DNA from 2 places in the Enterobacter sp. RIT637 genome. Region 1 is predicted to be linked to the other one. Evidence: predicted binding sites of a transcription regulator. Region 1 holds the regulator's gene; the other holds the start of a gene.
The links. Region 1 encodes sigma-54, which starts transcription at its own class of promoters, with help from an activator protein. Its sites were predicted from a motif close to GTTGGCACANNTTTCGCTNT; they were not measured.

Region 1 (4,643 bases):
GACCGGTCATTGGACGCAGTTTGGGATCCCAGTGCGGGTTCGGCAGGAAGCGTACGTCGAAAACATAATCCGCATCGATAGGAATACCGTGCTTAAAGCCGAAGGATTCAAACACCATCGTCAGTTCACGCTCGCGTTTACCCAGCAGACGGGTACGCAGCATTTCCGCCAGTTCGTGCACGGACATTTCAGAAGTGTCGACAATCAGGTCGGCCCGGGAGCGCAGCGGTTCCAGCAGATCGCTCTCTTCGTCGATGGCACTTTCCAGTGAAAGGTTTTTACTGGAGAGTGGGTGCAAACGACGGGTATCGCTGTAGCGACGGATCAGGGTGTTACGATCGGCATCAAGGAACAACAGCTGAGGCGAGAAGCACTCTGGCAGATTGCTCATGGCCTGCTCAAAGACCTCAGGTGATTCTGGCATGTTACGGACATCGATACTGACGGCGGCAGAAATTTGTCTGTCCGCAAGCGTCCGCGCCAGTTCGGGCAACAGCACCACCGGCAGGTTATCTACGCAGTAAAAACCCATATCTTCCAGCGCGCGCAGGGCGACGGATTTCCCCGACCCCGAGCGACCGCTGACGATCATCAGCACCATGTTCCGTTTCTCCTCAGGACAACAGATGTGAAGGCCATCTCCCGGTTACGCATCATCCTGATTGCCTTCTGCTTCAGTGATAATCTGGAAAAGCTCTTCATCACTTTGGGCTGAACGCAGTCGACGGCAAATAGTTTTATCGGCCAGGCGTTTAGCGACCAGCGACAACGTATGCAGATGGGTCTTTGTCTGGTCTGCTGGTACCAGCAGCGCGAAGAGGAGATCGACGGGCTGGTTATCGATGGCGTCGAAGGCGATAGGCGTCTCCAGTTGCACAAACACCCCCACGGCACGCAAAGTGTCTTCTTCCAGTTTGCCATGTGGGATAGCAATGCCGTTGCCAATGCCGGTACTGCCCATTTTTTCACGGGTCAGGATCGCTTCGAACACGACCTGAGGCGGCAGGCCCAGCTGTTTTGCAGCCAGTTCACTGATGATCTCCAGCGCACGTTTTTTGCTCTGGCAGTGAACGCCACTGCGGGTACATTCCTGGTTAAGGACATTGCTCAGTTGAAGAGCGGAATCGTTGTTCATCATAATTTCACCTAAGCGCTAACTGTACAAATGGCCTGTTGTGTCGCACAACAGGCCGTCCTGCACCCGTTAACTGCCCGGACAATTAGTGTTGTTTCAGTTTATCTTTATGTTTATTGAGCTGTCGTGCAAGCTTGTCAATCAAGCCGTCGATAGCAGCGTACATGTCTTGCCCTTCCGCACTGGCATGGAGTTCACCCCCGTTGACGTGCAGGGTTGCATCCGAGATATGAGTCACTTTCTCCACTTTTAACACAACATAGACCTGATTGATCCTCTCGAAATACTGCTCAAGTTTCGCGAACTTCGCGTTCACAAACTCGCGTAAAGCCTCAGTAATCTCGACATTGTGTCCTGTGATGTTGAGCTGCATAGTGTCTTCCTTATCGGTTGTGTCAGACCAGCTGTTTACGCTGGTTAGACGGCGGAATGGATAAAGACTCTCGATACTTCGCAACAGTACGGCGTGCCACCATAATACCCTGGTCGGACAGCATGGTGGTTAACTTACTGTCACTCAGTGGCTTCGCGGGGTTCTCCGCGGCGATCAACTTCTTCACCAGTGCGCGAATGGCTGTTGACGAGGCTTCGCCGCCGCCTTCGGTATTCACATGGCTGGAGAAGAAATACTTAAGCTCAAAAATACCGCGTGGACTGTGCAGATACTTCTGCGTGGTCACGCGAGAAATGGTTGATTCATGCATCTCGACGGCCTGGGCGATGTCCGCCAGTACCATCGGTTTCATATACTCTTCGCCCTGCTCAAAAAAGGCCTGCTGTTGTTCAACAATACAGCGGCTTACGCGCAGCAGCGTGTCATTCCGGCTCTCCAGACTTTTGATCAGCCAGCGTGCTTCCTGCAAATTGCTACGAATATATTGATTGTCGGAGTCATTGCGCGCGCTGGTGCACATGGAGGCGTACTGCTGGTTGATTTGCAGGCGAGGAATGCTGTCAGAGTTCAGTTCAACGACCCAGCGGTCATTGTGTTTTCTGACCAGCACGTCCGGGATCACGTACTCGGGCTCGCTGGTCTGGATCGACTGGCCGGGACGCGGATCGAGCGACTGGATCAGATTCACCGCTTCTTTCAGCACCTCTTCCTTCAGGCGCGTGACGCGCATCAGGGAGCGGAAATCGTGGTTAGCCAACAGATCCAGATGATCGCTGATGATTAAGCGCGCCTCGTCGATCCATGGCGTCTCTTTGCTGAACTGAGAAAGCTGGATCAGCAGGCAGTCGCGCAGATCTTTTGCGGCCACGCCTACCGGATCGAAACGCTGGATGCGCTTCAGAACGGCTTCGATCTCCTCAAGTTCAATCTCTTCGTCGCCCATGCTTTCCAGTATATCGTCCAGCGTGACGGTCAAATAGCCGGTGTCGTCAACGGCATCGACAATTGAGGTGGCAATCGCGCGGTCGGTATCGGAGAAGGGGGTGAGTTCCACTTGCCACATCAGGTAATCCTGCAGCGACTGGGTGGTTTCTCCCTGATAGACCGGTAGCTCATCATCCTGGTAGTCTGCACGCGTGCCGGAAGGGGTTCCGGCGGTGTAGATTTCATCCCAGCTGGCATCCAGCGGCAGCTCGTCCGGCATCTCTTTTTGTTCGAGCGCATCAGCGGTGTCGAGCGTTTCAGTGTCCTGCGTTTGCTGGGTTTCTACCTCGTCATGAAGATCGGTTTGCTCCAGCAACGGATTACTGTCCAGCGCCTGCTGGAGCTCCTGCTGGAGTTCTAATGTGGACAGCTGCAACAGACGGATCGCCTGCTGTAGCTGCGGCGTCATCGCCAGTTGTTGGCTGAGCCTTAATTGCAAACCTTGCTTCATGTTCAGAGCATTTTTCTCCGGTTCGGCGTTACGTTACCTCTACCCTATCAGAGTCTGAAGTCTTCCCCAAGGTACACGCGCTTAACATGCTCATCTTCGAGGATTTGCTGCGGTGTACCGTGGGCAATCAGATGGCCCTGGCTCACTATGTAGGCGCGTTCACAGACGGCCAGCGTTTCACGGACGTTGTGGTCTGTGATCAGCACGCCAAGCCCGCTGTCGCGCAGGTGTTCGATAATGCGTTTGATATCAATAACCGAGATCGGGTCAACGCCCGCGAAGGGCTCATCCAGCAGGATGAATTTCGGGTTGGCGGCCAGCGCACGTGCAATCTCGACACGACGACGTTCACCCCCGGACAACGCCTGACCGAGACTGTCGCGCAGATGTTCGATGTGAAACTCTTCCATCAGCTCGTTGGCGCGGTCGGTACGCTGCTCGCTGGTCAGGTCGTCACGGATCTGCAGCACGGCCATCAGGTTATCGTAGACGCTCAAACGACGAAAGATTGAGGCTTCCTGCGGCAGGTAGCCGATACCACGGCGCGCGCGCGCGTGCAGCGGCAGCAGGCTAATGTCTTCATCATCAATGATGATGTTGCCGGCATCACGCGGCACAATGCCCACCACCATGTAGAAGGTGGTGGTTTTACCCGCACCGTTAGGACCAAGCAAACCCACAATTTCGCCGGAGTTGACGGTCAGGCTGACATCTTCGACGACACGGCGGCCCTTATACGCTTTCGCGAGGTTTTTTGCAGTTAATGTTGCCATAACGAATTAGTTACTCTTCTTTTGTGCCGGAGCCTGGCCTTTGCCTTTATCCTGCAGCTGCGATGGAACCAGCACGGTGGTGACGCGTTTGCCTTTCTCGCTGGAAGCCTGCATTTTCTGCTCTTTGACCAGATAGGTGATCTTGTCGCCGGTAATATTGCTGTCCAGCTGCTCCAGATAGGCGTTACCGGTCAGGATGACCAGATCCTTCGCCAGCTCATAGTGCATATGCGACGCGCGGCCTTTTACCGGCTTGCCGTTATCCTGCATCTGGTAGAACGTGGCCGGATTACCATAGCCATCAATAATCTCTTTGCCCTGCTCGCCGCCCGGACGGGTAACGACCACTTTATCGGCGTTAATTTTGATGGTGCCCTGAGTCATCACGACGTTGCCGGTGAAGGTGACGACGTTACCTTGCATATCAAGGGACTGGGTGTCGGATTCGATATGAATCGGCTGTTCGGTATCGCCAGTCACAGCAATCGCGGGAAGACTGGCCGCCAGCAGTGCGCTGGCGATAATGGCTTTAAGGCTGAGTTTGTTTGTTTTGAATTTCATAGGAGGTTCTAACCTTTTCAATCAGCTCGGCGTTTTTGCTGCGTAAGTTCCCGCGCATTCTTAAACCGCTGGAATTAAATGTTGTGCCATACAGTGTGACCAAATCCTGCGAAGTCACGTCCTGGGTCACCAGGTTGATCTGGGCGTTATCCGTCGTAATTTTGCGCAGTTGTGAGTCAGCGGTCAGGGCGTTGACTTCAACGTGGCCGTATAGATAAAGCATACGGTCATTTGTCAGTTTTGCCCGGTCTGACTTAATTGACCATGTCGGGGTTTTGTCAGTATCAAAGGTGGTCATCACTGGTTGGGTAAACCACGAGATACCGTCATCGGAAAAATATTCCA
Region 2 (4,643 bases), on a different contig from region 1:
TGTCGTCTGCCAGCACCGCTGGCAGTTTTTTTTAATTAAGAACACAAACAATTCTCATTAATAAATATAAAAAGTGCCAATGCGTGTTATTCCCATTCGTATTTTTAAATAAACAAATATTTATTTTACGTTTTGCAAATAATTAAATAACAAATTATAGTGTCGCTCATTGTGAACCAGAAATAATAAACCGGAGCGCCACCATGCTGAAAACTGAAATGATCGACAAGCTCAATGCTCAAATGAACCTTGAGCTTTATTCATCCCTTCTTTACCAGCAGATGAGCGCCTGGTGCAGCTATCACAGCTTTGAAGGTGCCGCCGCGTTTCTGCGTCGTCACGCGCAGGAAGAGATGACGCACATGCAGCGACTCTTTGATTATCTGACGGATACGGGCAGCCTGCCGCGCATTGATACGGTTGCCTCTCCGGTGGCTGAATACGGTTCTCTTGATGAACTGTTCCGCGCCACTTACGAGCACGAACAGCTGATTACCCAGAAAATTAATGAACTGGTTCACGCTGCAATGACCAGCCAGGATTATCCGACCTTTAATTTCCTGCAATGGTACGTCGCTGAGCAACACGAAGAAGAAAAACTGTTTAAATCCGTGCTGGATAAATTGTCTCTGGCCGGTAAATCAGGTGAAGGCCTTTACTTTATTGATAAAGAGCTGGCGACCCTCGATACGCAGAATTAATTCCCACACGGTGCTGAACGCTCAGCACCGTTTTAATGCCCCCCCTGAGCTTATTATTTCTCCCTTTCTCCCCGACAATTCAACGCATGCCTGCCCCCTCACCAAACCGTAAACTTTACATTACACCGGTTGTAACGGTGATTTGACGAGTTCACGCTTTTCCCTTACTCTGCGCCGCAGATTAGGTCGCGATTAAGAATCGTTGTAGAGGAAAGCGTGAAAAACAGAGCTCTGGGAAGTATTTTCATCGTCGCAGGAACGACGATTGGCGCAGGAATGCTGGCCATGCCGTTGGCGGCCGCAGGCGTCGGATTTGGCGTAACGTTATTGCTTCTCGCCACACTCTGGGCGTTGATGTGTTACACCGCTCTGCTGTTACTGGAGGTTTATCAGCATGTGCCTGCCGATACGGGTTTAGGTTCGCTGGCTGCACGCTACCTGGGACGTTATGGCCAGTGGGCAACTGGCTTTAGCATGATGTTCCTGATGTACGCCCTGACGGCTGCCTACATTAGCGGAGCCGGAGAGCTGATCGCCTCCAGCGTCAATGACGGGTTTGGTTTACAAATTACGCCCGGCACTGGCGCGGTCTTCTTCGCGCTCATCGGCGGCGGCGTGGTGTGTATTGGCACGTCGCTGGTCGATCTGTTTAACCGCTTTCTGTTCAGCGCCAAGATTATTTTCCTGGTTGTGATGCTGGTTCTGCTCGCACCGCATGTTCACAAGGTTAACCTGCTGACGCTGCCGCTGGAAAAAGGGCTGGCGCTTTCCGCGATCCCGGTGATTTTCACCTCGTTCGGTTTCCACGGCAGCGTGCCGAGTATCGTCAGCTATATGAATGGCGATACCCGCAAGTTGCGCCGAATCTTTATCATCGGCAGTGCAATTCCGCTTGTCGCCTACATCTTCTGGCAACTGGTGACGCTGGGCAGCATCGACTCCTCAACCTTTATCGGTTTAATGGCTGCGCATTCCGGCCTGAATGGTTTCCTGATGGCGCTGCGTGAGGTGGTCACCTCTCCGCACGTCGAGCTGGCGGTACATTTGTTCGCTGACCTGGCGCTGGCGACGTCGTTTTTGGGCGTGGCGCTCGGCCTGTTTGATTATCTGGCCGATCTGTTCCAGCGCCGCAATACCGTTGCCGGACGCTTGCAAACGGGGGCAATCACCTTCCTGCCGCCGCTGGCCTTTGCGCTGTTTTACCCGCGTGGCTTTGTGATGGCGCTGGGCTATGCGGGCGTGGCGTTATCCGTCCTCGCGCTGCTGTTGCCTTCCCTGCTGGCATGGAAGAGCCGTCAGCTGCATCCTCAGCAGGGATATCGCGTTGCAGGGGGAAAACCGCTGCTGTGTACCGTGTTTGCCTGTGGCGTGGTGGTGATTCTGGTCCAATTCCTCATAGCCACGGGAATGCTGCCGGAAGTGGGGTAATAAAAAAGGGGCTTCGATTAGCCCCTTTCTTTATTAATGCAAACAACAGCTCTTGAACTTCTTCCCGCTGCCGCACGGACAAGGATCGTTACGCCCGACCTTCGTGCCGTTAATAATGGGTTTCTGTGTTTCATGCTGCTGCGGGTTAGCAACCCAGTAGTTGTATAAACGCAGCGCCGCGGGCTGAATGCTCTCGATGCTGGCGGTATACTCCTCTTCGGTCAGTTCATCCAGCTTTTCGCTGCCCTCTTCCGTCCCGTGCAGGGCAATCACATCCAGATCGGCTTTCAGTTCGTCGGGCAGTGATGACCAGTCGGTCAGCGCCACGCCGCGCATGTAGCCATAGCACCACTCTTCAACCACGGTGTAGCTTTGTCCATCAACGTCGTTAAAACCAAACATGGGCTCGAACTGATCCGGATACTCGCTCAGGCGCTCAGCAATGTCGTTCATATGCTTAAAGCAGAGATCGATAAAACGGTTCATTTCACGATCGTTTTTCCAGCGCGGAATGTACTTCTCGCCGCCCCAGACCGCTACCAGCCAGGCATCGGGTTCAACCACCCTTGGGCCGGAAAGCACTGCGGTAAGCATGCCGTCCAGTTCGGACACGTCAATCACGGACGCATCGTCATGACCGTAAGACATTAACGTCTCTTCCAGCCACTCCATTTCGCTTTCATTTAATGGGCCTTCAGTCATTGCTGACACTCCTGATAAAAAAGGAAACGATCCTAACACATAACGTACGCCTTTCCTGGCGGAAGTTGAGGACTTTATTGCTGCAAAAACGTGCAAATCGTGACCCTTGCACAACTTATGGGCTTTGTTGTTAACGAGATGTGATCTCCGCTGTAATTTCAGTGCGTCCCGCAAGGCTGCATAAATCGGCGCTCTATACTCAACTATGTCGCAACCCGGTCAATGGGTTAACCATTCTGGCAACGATTTTGCTTAATGTTCTGCGCGCAGACTGCGCATGGAAACCTCGCCGTTTTAAGCAGGATGTAGCCTGGATTTTGTTCGTTTAGTGCATGTTGTTCTCGATCTTAATTATAGATTGGCTGCGCCGTAGGGCGTTTGGGTTGACGCCGTGGTGCAAAAACCTCTTTGCTAAGGAACACAATAATGTCGCTGAAATTTATCAGAAGTCCTCTTTCTCTTGTGTTAGCCGGTTGTCTGGTGACGGCATTTTCCGCCCAGGCCGATATTGTGATCGGCGTGGCCGGGCCGTTTACAGGCCCAAATGCCACCTATGGCGATCAGTACTGGCATGGCGCAACGCAGGCCGCAGAAGACATTAACGCCGCGGGAGGGATCAACGGTGAGAAAATTAAGCTGGTCCAGGGAGACGATGCCTGCGAGCCTAAACAGGCCGTTGCCGTCGCCAACCGTTTAGTCGACCAGGATAAAGTCAATGCGGTTGTCGGCCATTTCTGCTCCTCTTCCACCATGCCCGCCTCCGAGGTGTATAGCGATGCGGGTATTATTGCCATCACGCCAGGCTCGACTAATCCACTCATTACCGAGCGCGGCATGAGCGATATGTTCCGCATGTGCGGCCGGGACGATCAGCAGGGGCAAGTCGCCAGCGACTTCATCATCGACAAGCTGAAAGCTAAACGCGTGGTGATCATTCACGATAAAGACACTTACGGTCAGGGTCTGGCAGACGCCACTAAAGCCGCACTCGCCAAACGCGGCGTGAAAGATGTGATGTATGAAGGCTTATCGCGAGGCGAAAAAGACTTTAACGCGCTGGTAACGAAAATTGGCGCGCAAAAACCGGACGTGGTGTTCTTCGGGGGCTGCCACCCTGAAGCGGGCCCGCTGGTGCGCCAGATGCGCGAACAGGGTGTACAGGCCAAATTCTTCTCAGGCGACTGTATCGTCAATGAAGAGATGGTCACTGCCGCAGGCGGAGCGCAGTACACCAACGGTATCTACATGACGTTTGGTAAAGATCCGCGCCTGATCCCGGACGGCAAAGCGGTGATTGAGAAATTCCGCGCCGGTAAATTCGAACCGGAAGGTTACACCCTTTACTCCTATGCCTCCGTCCAGGCCATTGCCGCCGCCTTCAAGGCCACCGGCGGCAAAGACTCCGCCAAAGCCAGCGAGTGGCTGAAAGCGAACGCCCTCGACACGGTAATGGGCAAAAAAGCCTGGGACAGCAAAGGCGATCTGAAAATGTCCGACTACGTGGTTTATCAGTGGGACGACAAGGGAAAATATAAGGAAGTGCAGTAACGGGACGGAGTCACGCTCAACGTCGGCAGGTTCGCCTGCCGACGCGGAATACACATCGGGCCGCACGCGTCGTGCGGCCTATAAAAAGAGCGCGCGATGATGAGTACATTCTTCCTGCAACAGTTAATCAACGGATTAACGCTGGGCTCCGTCTACGGCTTAATTGCCATCGGCTACACCATGGTGTACGGCATCATTGGCATGATCAATTTCGCCCATGGCGAAGTGTATATGATCTCGGCCTATCTCTGCGCCATCGGGCTG

Region 2: K5E19_RS06475 (branched-chain amino acid ABC transporter substrate-binding protein) is a predicted target of sigma-54. The motif match lies at 3,067-3,086, and genes of this name have one in related genera.

Annotation. Positions count from the first base shown of each region.
Region 1 covers NZ_JAIHAZ010000005.1:80,529-85,171, forward strand. Annotated here, with positions in the region: gene rapZ (RNase adapter RapZ) at 1-601, opposite strand, end outside; gene ptsN (PTS IIA-like nitrogen regulatory protein PtsN) at 647-1,138, opposite strand; gene hpf (ribosome hibernation promoting factor) at 1,221-1,508, opposite strand; gene rpoN (RNA polymerase factor sigma-54) at 1,531-2,964, opposite strand; gene lptB (LPS export ABC transporter ATP-binding protein) at 3,012-3,737, opposite strand; gene lptA (lipopolysaccharide ABC transporter substrate-binding protein LptA) at 3,744-4,298, opposite strand; gene lptC (LPS export ABC transporter periplasmic protein LptC) at 4,267-4,643, opposite strand, start outside.
Region 2 covers NZ_JAIHAZ010000002.1:610,803-615,445, forward strand. Annotated here, with positions in the region: gene ftnA (non-heme ferritin) at 204-701, shown strand; gene tyrP (tyrosine transporter TyrP) at 918-2,129, shown strand; gene K5E19_RS06470 (YecA family protein) at 2,163-2,831, opposite strand; gene K5E19_RS06475 (branched-chain amino acid ABC transporter substrate-binding protein) at 3,258-4,379, shown strand; gene K5E19_RS06480 (ABC transporter permease subunit) at 4,479-4,643, shown strand, end outside.